Regions from separate parts of the Companilactobacillus sp. FL22-1 genome, predicted to be linked through region 2. Evidence: predicted binding sites of a transcription regulator. Region 2 holds the regulator's gene; each other region holds the start of a gene.

Region 1 (7,468 bases), on a different contig from region 2:
AGAAACTTGGAACATCCCCGTGGAATGAAGCTGACGTGTAGCCTGCTTCTTGATCCAAAATAGCCGGAGCTGCTTGGAAAGTATTCGTAGTACCGTCAGTAACCATCGCTGATCCTTCTGGTAAACCAAAGAGTGAGTTTTCAAGCATCAACTCAGCATCAGCTGTCTTACCTTGTCCAACTTGATTAAAGAAATTATCAAAACTTAAAGTATCATCTTCATGATAAATCTTGTTCAAGTTAGGAGTTACTTCCTGTCCATCCCACTTATAGTCGATCATGAACTGCTGCAAACTTTCCAAGTGAATGATAAAGACATTCTTGCCTTTTGCGACACCAGTATATTCAACATTAGGTTGAACATAATTGTCTTTCATATATTTCTCGATCGAATTGATATCTGAACTCTTAGCTTGTGACTTAACAGCATTCGTCTGCGTCGTCTTAACCAGATCATAAACATTGAAGACGTTGAGTCCTAAATACTTAACGATATAGTTATTGTCAAAAGTTCTAGTCAATAATTGGGAACGGTCACTTTCAGCTAAAGTTAAGTTAGCACCAAACAATAATACCGCTAAGGAACTGACTAAGACTGGTATTTTCCAGTTTAAGCGTCTGATATCCATCTTAATAACATGGAAAGCCAATAATAATATCAAAATAATAACATCGATAAAGACTAAAAAGTCAGTTGGTTTCACAATACCTAGGATACTCTTACCTAAGTTGTTAGAAACAGAGCCTGATCCTTTGATCAATACCATAGTCAAAAAGTCGGAAAATTCTCGATAATATAAAATATTCGAGAACAACCAGACAGTGTCTAAGAAATCAATGACCAAAAGGAAGATATAAGACTTTCTTCCCTTCATATATAACGCAATCCCAAATAATAGTAGCATTACCGGAATTGGATTAATGATCATCAAGAATGTTTGAATCGAACCTTTAACGCCCAAATTGAATTTGGTTTCATACGCATAAATGGTCTTAATGGTGTATAAAAGTACCGCTAGGACGACAAAACCTAGCCTAGTATTTAAAAAATTGGAAATACCTTTAGTAATACGCTTCATTATTTTCGCTCCATAGATTTATTAGCAATTTGTTGTTCAATTTTTGGTTTTTTTGAAACAGCAATAATCCCTAAGAACATCCCCAAATAATACGTAATAAATCTCCATAAAAACATACCCAAGATTAAGCCTGAGGCTGAAGGAATGAACCCAGCAAAGAGTGTCTTAAAACTGAATTCGGCTCCACCTGATCCACCAGGAATTGGGAAGATTGACACGATCATGACGATCATAATATGCATGACTAAGACGTCAACGACATTAACGTGGTCACAATTCAATGCTAGTAAAACAAAGTAAACTACAAAGTAATACAGAAATAGTTGCAAAATAGTTAATAATGAAGCTTTGAAGACTTTCTTCTTTTCGCGCTTCAATACCAAACTTTCTTGATAGAAACTATCAATATAATTTGTAGCCGACTGTAAGATTCTATCACGCTTTTCCTCTTTAAGGAAAAATAAAATCGGTTTCAAAACAATTTGTACCATTTTTTTTGTAAAGTCATAGTAATACATGATCATTAACAAAAAGGAAATCGTCACAACGTGGATCACCATACCGAAAACAATCAAGGTTGCCAAGCCAGAAAAGTGTTTGGCCACACTGTTGAAACTAACCAGCATAGCGATGATGAAATTGACCAAAACCATAGCTTGGTAAATGACGAATTTCATTAACAGCACTGAACTAGCCCGTCCACCATCGATCTTGGATTGCATTAATCCAACCAATTGGGCAGGTTGTCCGCCAGATGAAAACGGCGTTATTGCGTTAAACAAAGCTTGGATCAAGGGGATTCGATACATTTCCCACCAACCAAACTTACGATCTTCTTTCTTCTTTAATAATGTATGTAAAACTAAAGCTTCCACCCCATACGATAGCAAAATCGATAAGAAAGCCACCGCGAGCCAAAAGTAATTCAAACTCCGAAAAGTTGAAACTAAAGAATTGAAATTGATTTTTCTAGCTTCCCACCAGAAAATTCCAACTCCTAAGCCCAACATTACAAAAAGTGCTGCAATTTGTTTTCTACTCATTATTTATCCCGTTTAGCAATATTATATTGACTCGTGTAAAAATCATACCAGATTTTACTCAAATTTTCTTCCGAATACTGATTTGCGGCTTCTTTAGACTTGAGCTTGAAATCATCTAGTATGCTTCGATCTTGATTGGCCTTATTGATGAAAGCGTTCATATCAGCAAATCCATCAGCTTTTTGATAGTAACCGTCAATGATTGCACGATAAAGTTCCAAATCACGCAACAAAACTGGTGCTCCACAACTGAATGCTTCTAAAACTGACATTGGAAAAAGTTCATCATATGAAGGTAACAAGAATAAATCACAAATATTATAGTAGTTTACTAAATCATTTCTATCAACTATACCTGTGAATTTCATATTACTAGGAGCATTATCGATCATATCCTTGTAACGGTCGTAACCATCGGTGATTTTTCCAAATGAAAAGCCACCGGCCCAGATAAACATAATATCGGGGTTAGTCTGTGCCAGTTTGTAAAAATCATCGACACCCTTACGCTCTTGAACTTGACCGTCGCCGAAAACAACGAATTTATCAGCTGGAATACCCATTTTTTTACGAAAATCAGCTTTCTCTTCGGCAGTCTTCTCGTAGAAATTCTCGGTCGAAACGAAATTAGGAATATATTTGATCTTCTTTCGATCCAATCCGTGAGCGACTAATTTATCGATGAAAGTGGGATTAACCACTACAATTTGATCCATACGTTTGTAAAAGCTGATCACGTATTTGTAGAAAACACTCTTAGCTGGTTCAGGCAATTTGATACTGCCTTCTAAAGTTTCCGGCAAGAAGTGAACGTAACCGATCTTACGACCACGCTTTTTAGAAAAAGTCGATAAATAAAATTGCGGATCGATTGTATGATAATGACTTAGATCACTTGCGTGATAATCATTGATTTTGACATCGAACTCATCACTAAAATGATCCTTCAACAATCCGATCAATTCTTTATAGGCACTGCCGACACCTTGTCCAGCCACTTTATCGGCAGATGAAAACATATTAATTTTAATCATTCGAATACTCCTCTGGATCGATTGATAGGTCTGAAAGCTTTTCCTTGACGAAGTAGTCTTCAGCTCGACTGTAAAAGTCAAGCACTGAGTTCCCAAAACCATCGGACGAAATACCGTACAAGACCTTGTGGCGAGCTTCTCGATCGTCAAAGGAACTTGGATGGTCAAGATAAGTCTTGATTTTTGGTACCAACTGATTGTCTTCATTGAATGTTACACCAACCGACGGATCAGTCAATAATGCATCCGTATAAGGCGCACTACGAACTATGATCTTCGTACCTGAAGCAATTGCTTCGATATAAGTCAACCCTTGCGACTCGGTATCACTCGAGGAGACAAAAATATTAGCCATATGGTAATAAGGTGAGATCTTGTCATGCTCAACTTCACCAGTGAAGATGACATTATCGCTGATTCCTAGATCTTGAGTCATTTGAACTAACTCATCCATATCAGGCCCATCGCCAACGATTACCAACATGATCTTAGGATTATATTTCAATAATGCTGGCATTGACTTCAACATATGGTCGATTTTCTTCTCTAACGCAATTCGGCTCAGCATCAAGATAACGGGAGTGTCCTCTTGAAGACCAAGCTTCTCTCGTAATTCCGACGTGTTAACGGGCTTAGTATACTCTGACAGATCCACCCCAGTAGGTATGATAGAGATTGGAGCTTTAATCTTATAACGATCCATTGTCTCTTTAACTTGCACACTCGGAGCGATAACTCCAGAAGCATTCTTTAAAAAGATCCGGGTCATTTGTTTAACGTGATAAGGCTTGAGCAAATGACCATTCAAAACATAATGCAAATAATCTTCATACATTGTGTGATATGTGTGAACGAAAGGAATTTTTAACTGTTTAGCAACAAATTTTCCAATCATACCAAGTGAGAACTCAGTTTGTGTATGAATAATATCTAGTTTAAGTTCTTTAGCTAAATCGACCGCATGAAACATCCCTCGAATAGCAATCCTTCGATCAGTAAATGAGATAAAAGGCACACTGGCTAAACGAAAAATATTAGGCTCGATCGTATTCTTTGGCACATTGGGATCAGTGGTTGTAAAAATATAAACCGAATGTCCCTTACGCTCTAAGTCGTTTTTCAACGTCTGGATCGATGTAGCTACCCCACTAACTTGAGGGAAGTATGTATCGGTAAAAATTCCGACATTCATAAAAAACACATCTCCTCACAATACTGTGTGAACTATTCATTAAATTAACGAATTTTTAGCAACGATTGAAACTATTAACTATGGCTTGTTCCAAACCAACTTATTTAGTTGACTTTTTGACTTTCAATTCCAAAAATATATCAACAAAAAGGAATTCTATCAATTTTAACCTTTATAAAGTAGATTATAACAAAAAAATGAAGGAACCTCTCCCTTCATCCACTGTTTCTATCTAACTAATCTACTAAAAGCCTTATTTTCCATTAAGAAATAAAAAATTACAGCTCCGAGTGCTACTACAGCTAACTCACCCAAACCGACCGTTACAAAGTTGAGCCAGAAAGGTAATTTCAGCACATAATGTAACTCGGCTCCGACAATTATACCGTTGACCACGGCACAGATAACGGGAACCGTCCACAAGAACTTATTCTTAGCAGGTATTCTAGTAATGATCAAGCAGGCAATAGCTGTCGCTAACGTACCTAGAACTATATCGTACATCCCCAGTTGAGCGCTGAATAGATTGGAAATCAGACAACCGATGATCAACGACCAACTGTATTTATGATTGAAAAATGGCAACAACATCAAAATCTCGGAAACCCGAAACTGAATTGATCCATATGAAAGTGCAGATATCCCCGGAGCAATCGTCACAGCAACATATAACGCTGCAATCAATGCTAATTTGGTAATATCCCTAGTTTTTAAGTTACTCAAAGTAAAACCCTCCACTGTTTTAATTTATAGCAGGTTAACCAGTGCAAACTGCCTTTAATAGATTATCGTACTTTTTTATGACTAGCAAGAATTAAAAAAAGATCAGCCTTAGCCGATCTTTCGTAATTAACGCTTATAAAGTTCCTCTAACACGTAATTGTTCATCAATTAAATCAAGCACTTTTTGACGGTCATCAGCATTTTCAACGAAATCATACTTGTCGCCATCGATCTTCATCTTAGGACTGTAATCATAATCGTCATACCAGCCATCATAACGGCTCAATAGTTGATGATAATATTCTGGTAAAGTGGGATCTTGTTCTGGTTGCTCATATGAACGACCACGTTTTTCGATGCGGTGAATCATCGTATCATAAGAAATGTCTAAATGAACTAACAAGTCTGGAGCTTTCTTTGCGGCAGCATATGGTAGTTCTTGCATCATATTATCAAGCAATTCATCGTAAACTTTTACTTCTTGAGGTGTAGCACGGCCCATATCAGCGTTCATGTGGAAGAACAGTGAATCTTCGTAAATTGAACGATCCAAGACGTTATTATCTTGCACCATAGCTTTCTTAATTGATTCAAAACGTTTGTTCAAGAAGTAAATCTGTAGCAAGAAAGCATACTTCTTAGGGTCCTTATAAAATAGTGGCAAAACAGGATTATCATCTACTTGTTCGTAGAATGCCTCAGTTCCTAAATGTTCTGATAATAATGCTGCCAATGAACTTTTACCGGCTCCGATTGCGCCGCTCAATACGATCATCATTATTCTCCTCCATATATCAATTCGATCTCTATTTGTAAAAAAAACAACATTCATAATAATATCACTTCTTGTCCATATATTGTATAGCTTTCCAAAAATTCACAATATATGGTAGTGTTTTCAAAGCTTAAACAGTTGATAAATCTACACATATAGTTAGAAATAATAAATTATAAAAATATAAATATTTCCCTTTCTTATAAATATTATTCATCATATAATTGGGATGTATCAAATGAAGAAAGGGGAAATTATTATGGGGAAAAGATTTCGCAATCTGCTAGTTACACTCCTTGCGGTCTTTAGTTTCATCGTTTTAATAAGTAGCAGCCAAGCAACTGCAAAGGCTGCAACTAATTATGGTACGAATGATTTACTGAGTGGTATTTCGATTAAGGACAAGAATCACGGTACTGCTAGCGAAGTTAACCTGACCATCGATTGGGATGCAACTGGTAAAGATTTGCAAGCTGGCGACACTTGGACAATCGACTTGCCAACTACTTTGAAGGTTAAGTCACCTGGAGAGAATATTGAACTGATTGATAATGACGGTAATGTGATTGGTAATGCAGTCTTAAATGCAGACAATACTATCACTGTTACTTTCAACGAAAATGTTGAGAATAAGCAAGACTTTACCGGAAGTATCAATATTGCATCCGGTATCGGTGTTGGTAAAGATGCGGTCGTTGGTAAAAACGATGTTCAAATTGGTGACAAGCATGCCAATATGACTGTCACCACTTCTGATAGCGACTTTTCAAAAAAGGGTGTTATCGGAACCGACGAGAATGGTAATGCTATTGTTACTTGGACCATCCTCGCCAACCGTAATAGTCAAGAATTTAAAAACTTAACTATTAGCGACCGCATTGACTCAACTACTTCAGGTCAGACTTATGTGCCTGGAACTGTTAATGTATACGAGGCATATTGGACTGATAAGACTGGTTACTATAAAAAGAAGGGTCCTATCAGTGGTTACCAATTGAACGAAGCAACCAATGGTTTTGAAATCAGTAATTTACCAAAGGACAATCAATTCTATGCGGTAACTTTCCAAACAAGAATTAATGATCCTGAAAATATGGCTGGATTTAAATTCAAAAACCATGCCGACTTTACATGGTCAGACGGTGGATCTGGCAATGGATCTAATAACAATCAAGGCTCGGCTGACGGAAGTGTTACCAGCAATACCAACTCGGGAAGCGGTAACGGTAACGAAATCCTTGGCTCTGTCACATTGACTAAGCAAAGTGCTGATAACGATGCGACTTTATTAGCTGGTGCAGTTTATGATCTTTACAAAGTCGGCAGCGACGAACCAATCAAAACTGGTTTAACAACCGATGAAAATGGTCAATTAACGGTTACAGATTTAGCCAAGGGTAATTATTATTTTAAAGAAGTAACTGCACCTGACGGTTATCAAGTGAATGGCAATGAAGTACCCTTCACGATCACGGGTTCAACTTCAACTACAGTTAATGTAACTGCTAAAGATGAACCCGCTGGAAGTGAAGAAGGTTCAATTGTTATTATGAAGCTGGATGCTGAGACTGGCTATCGCTTATCTGGAGCTGAATTTGAGGTCAAAGATAGTGCTGGCAATGT
Region 2 (7,468 bases):
ATGAGTACTACGGCTTATATTTTGAAAAAGTTTCCACCGTTAAAAATCTTTATCTTTGCGACCTTGTGCTGTTTCATCGGTTCTTTGATCTGCATGTTCGCGCCCAATTTCAGTATTTTAATGAGTGGCAGATTATTGCAGGCGGTTGCGACTGGTTTATCAACGCCCTTAATGTTCAGTTTGATTTTTGAAGAGATTCCGGTCTCAAAATTAGGCGTTTATACTGGCTTAGCGGGAATCGTGATCTCTTTAGCACCAGCTTTAGGGCCAACTTATGGTGGTGTCGTCAACGGCTTATGGTCGTGGCGGGAGATCTTCGTTGGCGTCTTGCCATTGATCGTTTTATTGTTTGTGATCGGTGTCCTGACGATTCAGGGGACTAATAGTGGAACCAAAGGAATCTCTTTTGACTATTTGAGCGTCATTTTCTTAGCGGCAATCTTTTCAATTATCCTATTCACGTTTGACCAAGCAGGAAGATATGGTTGGAATTCTCGTCAATTCTTGCAATGGATAGTCATCAGTTTGGTGATCGGTTTGTTGTTTGGTTGGTATAATCGCAAGAGCCAACGCCAATTGATCGATTTTTCAATTCTAAAGATACCTGTCTTACGAATTCGATTGTTCGGTTATTTTAGCTTGCAATTCATCAATATTGGATTGTCATTTGTCTTACCGATTTTTGCACAAACCGTTTTGAAATTAAATTCTGCTCAAGCCGGTTTAATGTTGTTGCCAGGTTCATTACTTGGGGCGGCAGTTGGGCCAATTGCTGGCTGGATGTATGACAAAAACGGAGCTTATCGACCACTTTTGATCAGTGGATTGTTGGTAAGTTTAGGCTCCATTTGTTTCTGGCTTTTCAGTGCCGATTTAACGATGGCGGGAATCATTTGGATTTATATTTTAGTTCGAATCGGTTTTAGTATGGGCTTTGGTGTCTCCTTGTCAGATGGCAGTATGCAAGTTCAAGGTGCAAAAAAGGCCGATCAAAATTCTTTGTACAGTATGATGCAACAATATGCTGGGTCGTTAGGAACCAATGTTTTGTCAGTGGTTATTTCAGCAGTTGCACTAACGAGCGGAACCCACAATGCAGTAGTTAATACTATTCTAGGTACAAAAATTGACTTTATTGTTTTGACTGTTTTATCATTGATGATATTGAGTTCAGTTGTTTATATCCACTATAAATATGAAAAAACGAATAATTAACTTAAAGGTCTTGGTTCTAAAGGAATCTGGACCTTTTTCGTCTTGACGAAGCTGTTACAAGTGGTAGGGATTTGTTAAAATAGATTTAGTTAATTTCGTTTTTATTGGAGAATATATGTCAAAAAATAAAAAGTTGCTTTTAATAGATGGAAATAGTGTGTCGTTTCGGGCCTTCTTCGCCATGCATAACGTTTTGGATAAATTTGTCAATGGCGAGGGTATCCATACGAATGCACTCTATGCGTTCAATAATATGTTAGAGATCGTTCTAAAAGAGGAGCAGCCCACGCACGCTCTAGTTGCTTTTGATGCTGGAAAGACTACTTTTAGAACGGAAATGTTTAAAGATTATAAAGGTACTCGTGCTAAGACGCCCCAAGAGTTAATGGAACAATTGCCGTTGATTCAAGAAATGTTGAATTATCGCGGTATTAAGACTTACGAATTGCCTAATTATGAAGCTGATGACATCATTGGGACGATGTCGCATCAGGCCCAATTGGATGGCTTCGACGTGACGGTTATCACTGGCGATCGAGATCTGACTCAGTTAACAACTGATAAAATCACTGTCAAAGTTAATGTTAAAGGGGTAACTGAGACGGAAGCTTATACTCCAGAACATGTTCAAGAAAAACTCGGTCTTACGCCTAAGCAGATCATCGATATGAAAGGCTTAATGGGCGATAGTTCTGACCACTATCCTGGGGTTGAAAAAGTCGGTGAAAAAACAGCCATCAAATTGCTCAATCAGTACGGCAGTATTGAGGGAATTTATGAGCATATCGACGATATGAAGCAGAGCAAGTTAAAAGAGCATTTAATTAATGACCATGACCAAGCGCTTTTAAGTAAGAAGTTGGCCACAATTAATTTAGACGCTCCAGTGGACTTAACTTTAGCTGATTTAGAATATCATGGCGACAATCAGGAACAACTGATCCAGTTTTATCAAAAGATGAATTTTAAGACCTTTTTAAATCGGATGGATATTCCTCAAGAGAATACTGCAGAAGATTTAGCTGATATTAAAGTTTTGCCACTGGATGCTGCAGCAGCAAAGAAAATTGCCAATAATACTCAACCACAGACGTTGATTGTTGAAGGCTTTGGCGAAAATTATCACTTGGCTCCCATCGTTGGTTTAGTTGTCTCTGATGGTAAGAATTGTTATGGAACAAATGATATTTCGATTCTTGAAAATGCTGATTTGAAGTCTTGGCTAGCTGATTCTACCAAAGAGAAGTACTTGTTCGATAATAAAGCAACGATTGCGTTATTGCACCGTTATGGCTGCCAACTGGAAGGGGTAAGCTTTGATATGTTGTTAGTCGCCTACTTGCTAGATACTAACGACAACAAGCAAGATATCGGGTTAGTTGCCAAGAATTACAATGTCAGTTTACCTTCTGAAGAAGAATTTTACGGTAAAGGTGTCAAAAAGGCGGTTCCCGAAGATACGGAAGTCTTATTGAATTTCTTAGCCCAAAAGGCTCAGGTTATTAGAAGTTTGAAAGACAAAATGTTAAAAGAACTAAAGGATAATGACCAGGATAGCTTGTATGACGAGATTGAATTGCCACTGTCTATTGTTTTAGCCAATATGGAGATCAAAGGGATTACCGTGGAGGTTTCTCGTCTTAAAGAGATGGAGAATACGTTTGCGACCCGTTTGAGTGAAATTGAACAAAAAATTTATCAAGCTGCCGGCAAAGAATTTAATATCAATTCACCTAAACAATTAGGTGTGGTCTTGTTTGAAGATTTGAAATTACCAGTAATCAAAAAGACTAAGACTGGCTACTCAACTTCAGTGGATGTCCTAGAGAAGTTAAAGGATAAGTCACCAGTCGTCCAGATGGTCTTAGATTATCGTCAAATTTCGAAGATTCAATCAACCTACGTTGTTGGTTTACAGAAGTTTGTCCAACCTGACAACAAGATCCATACGATTTATTTACAAACTTTGACCCAAACTGGACGGCTGTCTTCAATCGATCCTAACTTACAAAATATTCCAATTCGCATCGATGAAGGTAAGCAGATCCGTAAAGCTTTCGTACCTCAACACGATGACTGGGAGATCTTTTCTGCCGATTATTCACAAGTTGAGTTGCGAGTTTTGGCACATATCTCGGGCGATGAGAACATGCAAGAAGCCTTCCGTGAAGATTATGATATCCATGCGCATACTGCCATGCGGATCTTTGGTTTGAACAGTACTGATGAGGTGACCCCTGATATGCGTCGCCAAGCTAAAGCTACTAACTTTGGTATCGTCTACGGTATCAGTGATTATGGTTTGTCACAAAATATTGGAATCAGTCGTAAACAGGCGGCAGCTTTCATTGAATCTTATTTTGAACAATATCCTGGTGTTAAGAAGTACATGGACGACATTGTTAAATATGCGCGTGAGAATGGTTACGTGGAAACGATCATGCATCGTCGTCGTTATTTGCCTGACATTCATTCCAGCAACTTCAATATCAGAAATTTTGCCCAGAGAACGGCAATGAACACGCCAATTCAAGGTAGTGCCGCCGATATTATCAAAGTTGCCATGATCAATATGCAAAAGATGTTAGAAAAAGAACAGCTCCAAGCTAATTTGTTATTACAAGTACACGATGAAATGATTTTTGAAGCACCAAAATCTGAAATTGCAACGTTAGAAAAATTAGTTCCAAGTGTGATGGACTCAGCGGTCAAACTAGATGTTCCTTTGAAAGTTGAAACAGCCCATGGCAATACTTGGTACGAAGCAAAGTAGGTCGATAATATGCCAGAAATGCCGGAAGTAGAGACAGTTAGACGTGGTTTGAATTCTCAAGTTAAAGGACGAAAAATCACTCATGTAGAGATCCGTTATCAAAATCTGATCACGGGTGATGTCAAACAGTTTAGTGAATTTGTGACTGGGGCAACGATTACTGATGTTGGTCGGCGAGCAAAGTTTTTATTGATTCATTTAGATAATGGCTATACGATAATCAGTCACTTACGAATGGAAGGACGTTACCGTATTTCAGCTGATCCCAGTGCGATTGATAAGCATTCTCATGCAATTTTCAGCTTGGATAATGGCGAAAAAATGATTTATAATGACGTGCGTAAATTCGGTCGCATGCAACTGTGGCCCACGGCTGAATTGTCGACCAACAAGTCAATCATGAAGCTAGGACCAGAGCCATTGTCGCCTGACTTTACCTTTGAAAAACTTAAGCCAAGAATTATGCGTCATAGAAAAGATATTAAGACGGTCTTGTTGGATCAGTCAGGCTTGAGTGGCTTGGGCAATATTTATGTCGATGAGGTATTGTGGCAAGTTAAGATTCATCCTCAAACGCCAGCCAATCACCTCAATGATGAGGATATCAAGGCTATTATTGTTGCTTCAAATCAAGAGATGGAATCAGCTATTGCTAACGGAGGTTCAACAGTTCGTTCGTATATCGATGCGACTGGTCACAAAGGTAATATGCAGAATAGTCTTAAAGTCTACGGTAAAGAGGGAACACCTTGTCCCCGTTGCAAAACAGAGATTGAAAAGATTAAAGTTGGAGGTCGTGGGACGCATTTTTGTCCTAAATGTCAGATCGTCAAATGAGTAAAATATATGGATTAACCGGGGGAATTGCCAGTGGTAAGTCAACCGTTTTAGCAATGTTTCGCCAACATGGTTTTCAAGTCTTTGACGCTGATTCAGTGGCACGAGAGGTAGTCGTACCAGGATCAATCGGTTTACAGCAGATTACAGCTCAATTTGGGACCGAAGTTCTCAAATCCGATGGGACTTTGGATCGTGCCAAATTGGGAGCAATTGTTTTTAGTGATCATCAAGAACTAAAGAAATTGAACCAGATTACTCGTCCATTGATCAAAGAGAAGATATTAAAGACTATTGCGGCAGTCAAACGGTCAAACAGCTCGACAATTTCTATTTTTGAAATTCAATTGTTGTTTGAGGGTGGTTATCAAACCTACTTTGACGGTATAATTAGTCTTTACGAAAGACCAGAAGTACAGTTGCAACGGTTAATGACCCGAAATAATTTAACTAAAAAAGTCGCCTTAGAACGAATCAATTCACAAATGTCGATGGATGAGAAACGCAGTCGAGCTGATTTTGTGATTGATAATTCTTTTGACTTAGCACATCTTGAAAATGAAATCGAAAAGTTAATATCGCAACTTTAATTGAGAAAAGAGGTTAGAATCTTGATTTGTCCACATTGCCATCATGATTCATCAAAAGTTATCGACAGTCGCCCCAGTGATGAAGGGCGTGCTATTCGTCGTCGCCGTGAATGTGAATATTGCGGTACGAGAATTACCACCTTTGAAAGGTTGGAAAAATCACCTTTATTAGTGATTAAAAAGAACGGCAACCGTGAGGAATTCAGCCGTGAGAAGTTATTGCATGGAATCGTTCGGGCAGCCGAAAAACGTCCAGTAACAATGGATCAAATGAATTCTATCGTTGACAAAGTTGAAAATGAAATCAGAGCCAATGGTGAGAGTGAAGTTCGTTCACAAGTAATTGGTGAACACGTTATGAAGATTTTAGCTAAAGTCGACGATGTAACTTACATTCGTTTTGCCAGCGTCTACCGTGAATTTAAAGACATGAATAGTTTCATGCAAGAAGTTCAAGAGATGATGGCTAATGGAAATAAAATTGACAAGAAATAAGAGGGATGCCAGTGTCAACAAGTAATTTTCAATCAGAAAAGTTTACACCACTAGTTGGCTATTGGTGTTTGCCTAATGGCCATCTCAATGATGACGATCGTCACGTTTTGACGGATTTATATTTACCGATTTTAGGAACTGAAGCCTTTAGTCTCTATTTATTGTTGTGGGAAAAATTGCCGAATAAGGAATTGGTTACCCAACGCAAGTCGCATGCTGAATTATTCAGTCTTTTGGGAATCGATCAAAAACGTTTTTATGAGGCTCGAATCAAAGATGAAGCTTTAGGATTGATCAGAACTTTTGAAAAAAAGGATGACCTAGGGACTTATTATATTTACCAGTTATTTGAACCTTTAACTCCCAATCATTTTTTCAAAGATGACTTGTTGAGTATCTTTTTGTACGAACAAGTTGGCGATAAAAAGTATCATTTATTGGCCGATAAATATGCTCAGTCAGATCTCATTTTGAAGAATTCTCAAGAGATCACGAAGGACTTTTTAGAAGTATTTCAGTTAAGCGACAATGACTTGATCAATACTCCGAGTGAAGTACAGTCGGCGCGTGACAATTTTCAAGTTACTTCTAAGGCCAATAAACCAGCAATTTCAGCCGAAAAGGTTCAACCGTTAGATTGGGAATTGATTGGTGATCGTATCGCTCAGTCGGCCAAGATCAGTAAAGACAATTTGCTAGAAAATCAAGAGTTGATCTTGAGTCTCCGGTCTTTTTATGGGCTGGACGAGATGCAGATCATTAGCGCAATCAATGCAACGACTGATATTGTGAATGAAAAGATCGATCCAGTACGTCTGAAAAAACATGTGCAAGATCTCTTTGAGAAAAATGCTAATATCAAAGTTAAAGCTCAGACTGAAGCTCAAGAATCGACCGCAGATAAAAGTGTCACTAAGTTCAATCAAGCTGATCAATTGATACTTCAACAAGCCAAGTCAATGGTTCCGGCAGACTTCTTAACGGCCCAAAAGCAAAAAAATGGCGGGTTCGTCGGTAGTGTTGAGTCAAGAGCTTTACGTAATATGTCGATGAAAGCATTCTTGTCGGCTCCAGTTTTGAATATCTTGGTTTACTATATTTTGCAAAATTCACCAGCTTTAAGTTTGCCCCTAATGGAAACGGTGGCTAATGATTGGAGTCAAAATGGCGTTAAGACACCTGAACAGGCATTGCAACGAATCAGCGACTTCCAAAATCGACCTCGAAATCCTAAGCGACGGTATAATAACAACAATAATCGCCGGGTGGAACAGGCAACTGACTGGAGCAAGGTTAAGCCAAAATTACCGAATAAGACAAGTAATGTTAATCGTGATGATCTCCAAGAACGTTTGAAAAAATTAAGAAATAAGGACAACTAAGTATGGAAAATTTAGGTAACAGATTGGCAGAATATATGAATTCAAAGAATTTGACGGAAGACTATCGTCGCTTGCTTAATGGTGCCTTAAAGGATCCTGACGTCCAAGAATTTTTGAAGCAAAATAGTGATCAGATCAATCCTGATGCGATTTCTACTAGTGCTGCTAGTATCTAC
Region 3 (7,468 bases), on a different contig from region 2:
CAATTTAGCTCCATTTTTTTATTTTGTTAAATGTTTGATTGTCTCACCATCAGCTAAAAGAGCATCAGTTACAACATCTTTGAAATACGACGTACCCACTACCCCCGTCATACCCAGTAATCGTTCATTGATCGAGGTGATTTTTTCCCAATCAGAGAAATAACAATCAATCAAGCCATTGCCATTTTGCGTCCGCACCATTCCAGCCATATCTTGAGATTGACGCACACTTGCTGTTCCACCCAAATTTTTGACACTGCTTAAAATCTGAGGAATAGCTAACTCAAGGACTTCTAAAGTTAAAGGAATATCTGAGTTTAATTTTTCAGTATAGCGACTAATTGGGGCCATAATGATATATCTCTGAGCTAAATTAGCATAAAGACGCTCAGTAGTGTGAATCCCGCCGTTACTCTTCAATACATTCAATTGATGATCTAAGCTATCACAACCATCAAAGGCCAAGTCAAACTTCTTAACTTGCTCCAGAGGAATTGTAGGAATATTCAATTCTAAACAAAGTTGTCTCGTTTGTTCTGACGGACTAGCGACTGTAATCTTCGACGTATCTAAAGCTGAAGCAATTAATTTCTCCATTATTGACCTTTCAGAAGCAAATTTTTGTACGTTTAATATTTTACAAAAGTTGACACAAAAACTCGATAAAAAAAGCCTGCTAATAAGCAGGCTGCCATGATATTTAAAAGTAGGATAAATATCAACTTCTTTCTTTTTAGATAAACTACGGGGAATAGTTATCTTTAATTTAACTTCGTATCTTTAGGGGGGAGATATTCAAAGTTTAAGTTATATTTTTTAAGGGGATTAATTTTTTATTGTATATATGTTTTAAAGGGTTTATTACTATTCATTGTTTTCAATAATCATTGTTAAAAGGGTTATCTCATCATATTAAGAGATCTATCTCGTCATCCTGTCACCTCTTTGCTTTTGACTATGGTTAAATAATAGCTTTAAAATACGAATTAATTTATAACAATATGTGAAGAATTTTTGACTTTTTTAGTTGTGGTGTGAGTTCACTGCCGGCTTTCGTTCGGCTCTGAGGGGTCTGGAACGCCATGGGCATCGCTTTGAACCAATTGAAGTGCACAATTGTTTCAAAGTCGAGCCTTGTTCTAAGTGTGCTTCGCCCACTAAGAACAATTTCATGGCTGAGACCCCTCAGAGCTCTCACTACAGCCTAGAATGTTAAAACATATTTGGATATCCCTCAAGTGAACAGGTTCAAGAGCTAAGGCAAGTTCAAAGGCTAAAGATTAAGGTCAAGAACTTAAAATCCTAAAAGCAAAAAGAACTGATGATTTCAATTGAAATTAAATAATGTATTGAATTGATATAAACATAAGTCAATTCAATACATTTTTTGTCTTGTCCTTTATCTTTTGCCTTTAAGTACCTAGGTTTTCAGCTTCCACTCCTACCAAGCACAATCAAGAATGTAGGATTTCTATATATATCACTAAAAAATAAAATATGCAGTAGACCTAGTCAGGAGCGGAAGTTCTGGGGGATATCAGTGGTGAAATTTTACTTAATTGGCGGTTTTTGCCAATTTAGTAAAAGGTCGAGCTTGAAGACAAGCGGTTTTCTTGGCTCCAAGTCGACCCACCACGTTCCATATCCCCCAGAACTGGAGCGGATGACGGCAGTGAACCAATCCCCTTCCCTCCATCTAGCCACAAAAAAAGGTTCTATACTTTCTGGTATTGATGAATAATCAATGCCAGTTTTTTTTGTCTCTAGAAAATAAAAAAAGAACATCACTGTTCTCATGTTAAGATTTAAGCGACGAAACCTAATCAAACATGGAGAAAACAATAATGTCCCAAGACAATTCTATACTATGTGCACTTGATATAAAAGACAATAACATGAGTAATGTTTCAGTTAAAGACGCTATGATTAAAAATCGTGGCGTTATAAAACATATAAAAGTCGTAAGTGCCGATTTAACTTATAAACTGTATCGATGTCCACAATGTGGTTTAAACTCATTAGTTAAAAATGGAAAAAGAAAAACTAATGCCAGATTGGCCAGTTTTAACGGTATTGAATATCATTTAGTACTCAATAAACAGCGTTATATTTGTAAGAACTGTGGCAGCACCTGCGGTGCCCACAGCGATCTATTAATCAAAAATCACACTATGACCAAACAAGTTCAAAATAGGATATTCGCTATGGCAAGAGAATCTTTTACATTAACATCTATGGCTAAGATTATCGGAGTATCAGTAAATACAGTAAGTAGAATCTTATATGGCAATATTAAATTACCAAATAGATGTAACGTTCTCCCTGAGAACCTGTGCTTTGATGAATTCCGCTCAGTTAACGGTATATTCACTTTTATAGCTATTGATGCGCAAACGCATCATCTAATTGAACTTATTCATGACCGATTGTCTAAAACAGTAACTGAACACTTTATAAATAACTATAGCTTGTCGGAACGACAAGCAGTAAAGACCGTTTCTATTGATCTGAATGCCAATTATCAGTCAGTCGTTCATAGAATCTTTCCTAATGCTCAAATAATAGTTGATAGGTTTCATATAGTTCAGCTGTGTAGCAGGGCCTTAGATCAGGTTAGAATTAATTATCTGAAAAAGATAAATGATAAACACTCACGCCTATACAAAGTTCTTAAATCCAATTGGCGTCTCTACCATCTGCCTGAGGCAGATGTAGACGACAAGAAAGTAAAGTATATCTTTGGTATCAATGAATATACTACAACACAAAACGTTATCGATATAGCCATTGATAGCTTACCGATTTTTAAAAATACCTATGATGTTTATCAAGGTGTTCAGAAAGCAATACATGAACACGACATATCACTACTCGAAGAAACTATTTACGGGTATAAAAAGAACAACACCGCTATGGATACGTCTATTTCAACGTTACGTAAGAATTTAAATTACGTGAGAAATAGTTGTACAATGTCTTACTCCAATGGTCCCCTTGAAGGGACCATCGGAAAGATAAAAAAGCTCAAACATATCAGTTATGGTTTTAAAAATCTTGACCATTTTCTTAAGAGAATAAGACTTATTTGTGCATAAAAAAGGCATCCTACGAGAGGATGCCTTTCATACAAAAACTATTCATCAATACGATTTGACAAAGAGCCCAAAAAAAAGAACTGTCTTTCGACAGTCCTCTGTATTTGCGAATGATTTTAATTTTGAATGTGAATTATAGAACTTTAACAGCGAATGAAGGCATGAAGTAACCTGAGATTGTTGAAATCTTAACTGATTCGCCTGGTTGTGGTGCAGAGATGTATTGGTTGTTACCTAAGTAGATACCTACGTGGTAAGTTGAACCTTTGCTACCCCAGAACAATAGATCTCCGGCTGATGCTTGAGAAACAGCTTCTTGTGTACCAGCACTTTCTTGAGCTACTGTGTAACCACCGATGCTCTTACCAGTTGCTTCTTGGTATACGTATGATGTGAAACCTGAGCAGTCAAATCCTGAAGGTGTCTTACCACCCCATACATAAGGTGTACCTAAATACTTCTTAGCTGTGTTAACAACGTTTTCAGCTGATGATGTATCTGAAGCAGCTGCTTGTGTAACGGTACTTGCATCTGTAACATCGCTGGCGTTAACCCATTCGTTTGTAGCAACTTGGTACCATGTGTTACCTTGATCATCTTTAACAGCTTGGCCAACTCTCCATGATGAGTTAGCAGCCAATGCACGTCCAGCAGACTTGCCTTGTGCAGATGGTGTTGTGTAAAGCATTGATGTTGTATTTGTACGTACAACTGATGGTGCATTATCTAAAATTTGTGAAGCAGCTTTTGTTGTAGAAGCATTTGATAGACCTAAACCTGTAACTGCCAATGCTGCAGCAGCTGTAAATGAAATAAGACTCTTTTTAACGTTAGTATTCAAAATTGAAATCCCCCGTAATGGTTTGTTTTTTTTTATTGTTTAAATTTTCTTAATTATTAATTTCTTATCACTCAACGATGACTATAATACTCTCTGAATATTGCAGAATTGTTACAACAATTGTATAAGAATGTTACACTTTATTATTCACAATAAAATAAGGTCCTAATCGCTTACATAGAAGTGATTAGGACCTTTTTGTGAAATTAGAATTAATTGATTTTTTCGTTATATAGTATTTTGTTAACGCTTTCTTGTGTTGTTTTTAAGTCATTATTGGTAATTTCATAACTTTTATCTCTCAATTCGGCTGGAATTTGCAAGTCTCGTTGGAATTCGTCGCTCGAAATTCGGGACTGCAAACGGTGCATATCATCCCCACGCACCTCTAATCGTTTAGTGACTGTCGCTAGATCAACTTCTAGAAAAATAACGATTGCCCTTTTTCCATACCTTTCTTTATAAGAAATAGCTCCTTTGGTATCCACCACAATACTGACAACATCATATTGCTGCCACATTTTTTCCAAACTCTCTTCTGAGGAACCATACCAATTACCACTATATTCGACTTTTTCCAGATAATGATTCTTCAAAAAACTTTCTTTAGTCTCAAAATGGTAGTCGACTCCGTCTTTTTCTCCTAGACGTGGTAATCTAGTAGTGTGAGTTATGACACTCGGTATATGATAGGTATCTTGTAAATATTTACTAATTGTCGTTTTTCCGGTTCCACTTGCGCCAGTAATGACGATGATCTTTTTATCCATTCTTGGACTCCCATATTTGAAATATTTCTTCTACTATATTATTATACTAGTCTGTTAAGTAATTAATCCGAGGAGAATTTGCTATGAAAATAGAAGACTTAAAAGTTGGTACAGTTTACGATTGCTCCGTTGATGAAGATATGGATTACCCTTTCCAAGGCAAAGTTGAAAAGATCTACGAACATTCAGCTTTGATGGAAATTGTTAAAAACGATCCTAAAGATAATTCTAATAAGATGGAACTAAACAATAAGATCGTTGTTAGTATCAAAAAAATCAAAAAAGCTAAATAGTAATAATTTTTCAGGCAGGGCCATTGGTCCTGTCTTTTTTTTGTTGTTAGGATTAAAAAAGCCAGAAAATTCAACGACGAATTCTCCGACTCCATGACTTTCTAATAATCATTACTTAACCACATTAATAAATGACCGCGCTGGGACTCTTAAAACACGATAATCCATTGCATAACGGCCTGCTCTCAATCCTAAGCCATTAATGAAATTACTCTTATACTTAGCCTGAACCGTAATTACATAGGCATCTTGATATTTAGAATCCATCTTCTTGATCTTATTCATTGGCCAATCTAATTTTAGACCGGAAACCGTGAATGGTAAGGTCGCATCTGAAATAGCCGCATTTTGACTCGAAACATTATATGTCGAATCATTTACCCAATATTGATAAACATCGGTAGCGTTATTAGATTCTTTCTTATCTATTTTTACGTAATATCCTTGACCATCATTAGTCGTCTGCACGATTAGCGGATCGTAATTATAAGTTACAGCAACTTCTTTTTCATTCGTTAAGTCAACTTTAGTAAACAAGCTTGTATACAACAAACCACTTACAGCCAAAATAACGACTAAAAACTCTATTAAGTCCGTTAAAATAGTTGCCCAGGTTATTTTACCTTTTTGGACTACTAAAATTTTTAAATGTCGATTTCTAATATTAAATACTACAAAGATCAGCAGTGCAACAACAATAATCCATGCAATAATCCCTACAAAATTCCAAGAATTCATAGTTTTCTCCCAACTAAAGTAATTGTTTTAAATTCTACATAACTCTATAATAGTCATTACGCTAATTTTACCACGAATCGAAAAATTATTTGAAAATGAACTGCGAAACGATAGAAAATGTGTGGGTACATGTGTTTGGCGAGTTTTTGTAATGATAGCATAACCACGCTATATCGTGTGCCGTTCGTTATATCAGGTACAATATATTGTGTTTAGAGAATCAAATGATTATACTGATGAAGAACAAGTGAGAGGAAGTAATAACATGAACAACGTAATCGTATATAGCAAGAATAACTGCATGCAATGCAAAATGACTAAAAGATTTTTAAAAGAACACAATGTGCCTTTTGAAGAAAGAAATATCAATCAAGAACCACAATATCTTGATGCTCTCAAACAACAAGGTTTCCAAAGCGTTCCTGTTGTAATGAACTCAAATATGGACCCTATCGTGGGCTTTCGTCCAGACAGTCTAAAGGAGCTTGTGGGATAAAATGAAAGAGATAGCTTATTATTCAATTACCGGTCAAACAAAGCGTTTTGTTAATAAGCTTGGAATCGATGGATATGAAATAAACGATGCCGATCCATTCTATCAGATGGGTCGGCCATTTATTCTAATCGTGCCAGCTTATGACGACGATATGATGGACCCTGTCATCGACTTTCTTCAATATGAAGATAATGCCAAAAATTGTGTTGGGGTTGCCGGGGGTGGCAATCGTAACTTTAATACACTTTACAATCATACGGCGAAAGACATTGCCGCTGGTCTAAATGTGCCAGTTGTCTTCCAATTTGAATTTAATGGTACTCAAAAAGATGTCGAAAAATTTAAGAAAGTAGTGAACGAAATTGGGATTAAATAATTTAGATGCAACTAAGCTCAATTATTTCAAATTGAACAATGAAATCAACATCCCCGTGGATGGAAAAATTCCTTTGAATAAGGATAAAGAGGCCGTCAAAGCTTTTTTTGAAGAGAACGTCAAACCCAATACCATGCAATTTGACAGCTTCTCAGATCATCTTAATTATTTGATCAAGAATGATTTTATTGAAAAAGAAGTTATCTCAGAATATTCAATCGACTTTATTGAAAAACTATATCAAGACCTATTGGATCAACATTTTGAATTTCAATCATTTATGGCAGCTTACAAGTTCTACAATCAATATGCTCTAAAGACTAATGATGGTAACTTCTATCTTGAAAATTATGAGATGAGAATTCTTTTCAATGCACTTTTATACGCCAATGGTGATCAAGAATTAGCTCAAAGTTTAGCCACTGAAATGATTGCCCAACGTTATCAACCCGCTACACCATCTTTCTTAAACGCTGGTCGAAAACGTCGTGGCGAATATGTCTCTTGTTTCTTACTACAAGTTACTGACGATATGAATAGTATTGGTCGTACAATCAACAGTGCGTTACAACTTTCCCGTATCGGTGGTGGAGTGGGTATCACTCTATCTAACCTTCGTGAATCTGGCTCACCTATCAAAGGAGTTGACAACTCATCTTCTGGGGTCTTGCCCGTTATGAAACTACTCGAAGATAGTTTCAGTTACAGTAATCAGCTCGGTCAACGACAAGGTGCTGGTGCGGTCTATTTGAATGTTTTCCATCCTGATATTATTGAATTTCTATCTGCTAAAAAAGAAAATGCCGACGAAAAAGTCCGTGTAAAGACACTATCACTAGGCGTTATTGTGCCAGATAAA

What was found. Region 2 encodes NrdR, which represses ribonucleotide reductase genes. Its sites were predicted from a motif close to ACACNATATATNGTGT; they were not measured.
Region 1: the regulator NrdR is predicted to act here: its motif matches at 5,948-5,963, upstream of ACG72T_RS05055 (deoxynucleoside kinase).
Region 3: the regulator NrdR is predicted to act here: its motif matches at 5,934-5,949, upstream of nrdH (glutaredoxin-like protein NrdH).

The regions. Positions count from the first base shown of each region.
Region 1 is NZ_JBINJY010000005.1:1,083-8,550, forward strand. It holds gene ACG72T_RS05030 (LTA synthase family protein) at 1-1,078, opposite strand, end outside; gene ACG72T_RS05035 (YbhN family protein) at 1,078-2,121, opposite strand; gene ACG72T_RS05040 (glycosyltransferase family 4 protein) at 2,121-3,155, opposite strand; gene ACG72T_RS05045 (glycosyltransferase family 4 protein) at 3,148-4,347, opposite strand; gene ACG72T_RS05050 (QueT transporter family protein) at 4,576-5,070, opposite strand; gene ACG72T_RS05055 (deoxynucleoside kinase) at 5,204-5,845, opposite strand; gene ACG72T_RS05060 (SpaA isopeptide-forming pilin-related protein) at 6,105-7,468, shown strand, end outside.
Region 2 is NZ_JBINJY010000002.1:38,225-45,692, forward strand. It holds gene ACG72T_RS01645 (MFS transporter) at 1-1,215, shown strand, start outside; gene polA (DNA polymerase I) at 1,331-3,988, shown strand; gene mutM (DNA-formamidopyrimidine glycosylase) at 3,998-4,825, shown strand; gene coaE (dephospho-CoA kinase) at 4,807-5,415, shown strand; gene nrdR (transcriptional regulator NrdR) at 5,437-5,910, shown strand; gene ACG72T_RS01670 (DnaD domain protein) at 5,922-7,292, shown strand; gene dnaI (primosomal protein DnaI) at 7,295-7,468, shown strand, end outside.
Region 3 is NZ_JBINJY010000006.1:175,334-182,801, forward strand. It holds gene ACG72T_RS06725 (ribose-5-phosphate isomerase A) at 19-597, opposite strand; gene ACG72T_RS06730 (ISL3 family transposase) at 1,845-3,095, shown strand; gene ACG72T_RS06735 (C40 family peptidase) at 3,229-3,936, opposite strand; gene ACG72T_RS06740 (guanylate kinase) at 4,149-4,706, opposite strand; gene ACG72T_RS06745 (DUF2187 domain-containing protein) at 4,790-4,999, shown strand; gene ACG72T_RS06750 (LVIS_2131 family protein) at 5,111-5,737, opposite strand; gene nrdH (glutaredoxin-like protein NrdH) at 6,003-6,233, shown strand; gene nrdI (class Ib ribonucleoside-diphosphate reductase assembly flavoprotein NrdI) at 6,235-6,609, shown strand; gene nrdE (class 1b ribonucleoside-diphosphate reductase subunit alpha) at 6,596-7,468, shown strand, end outside.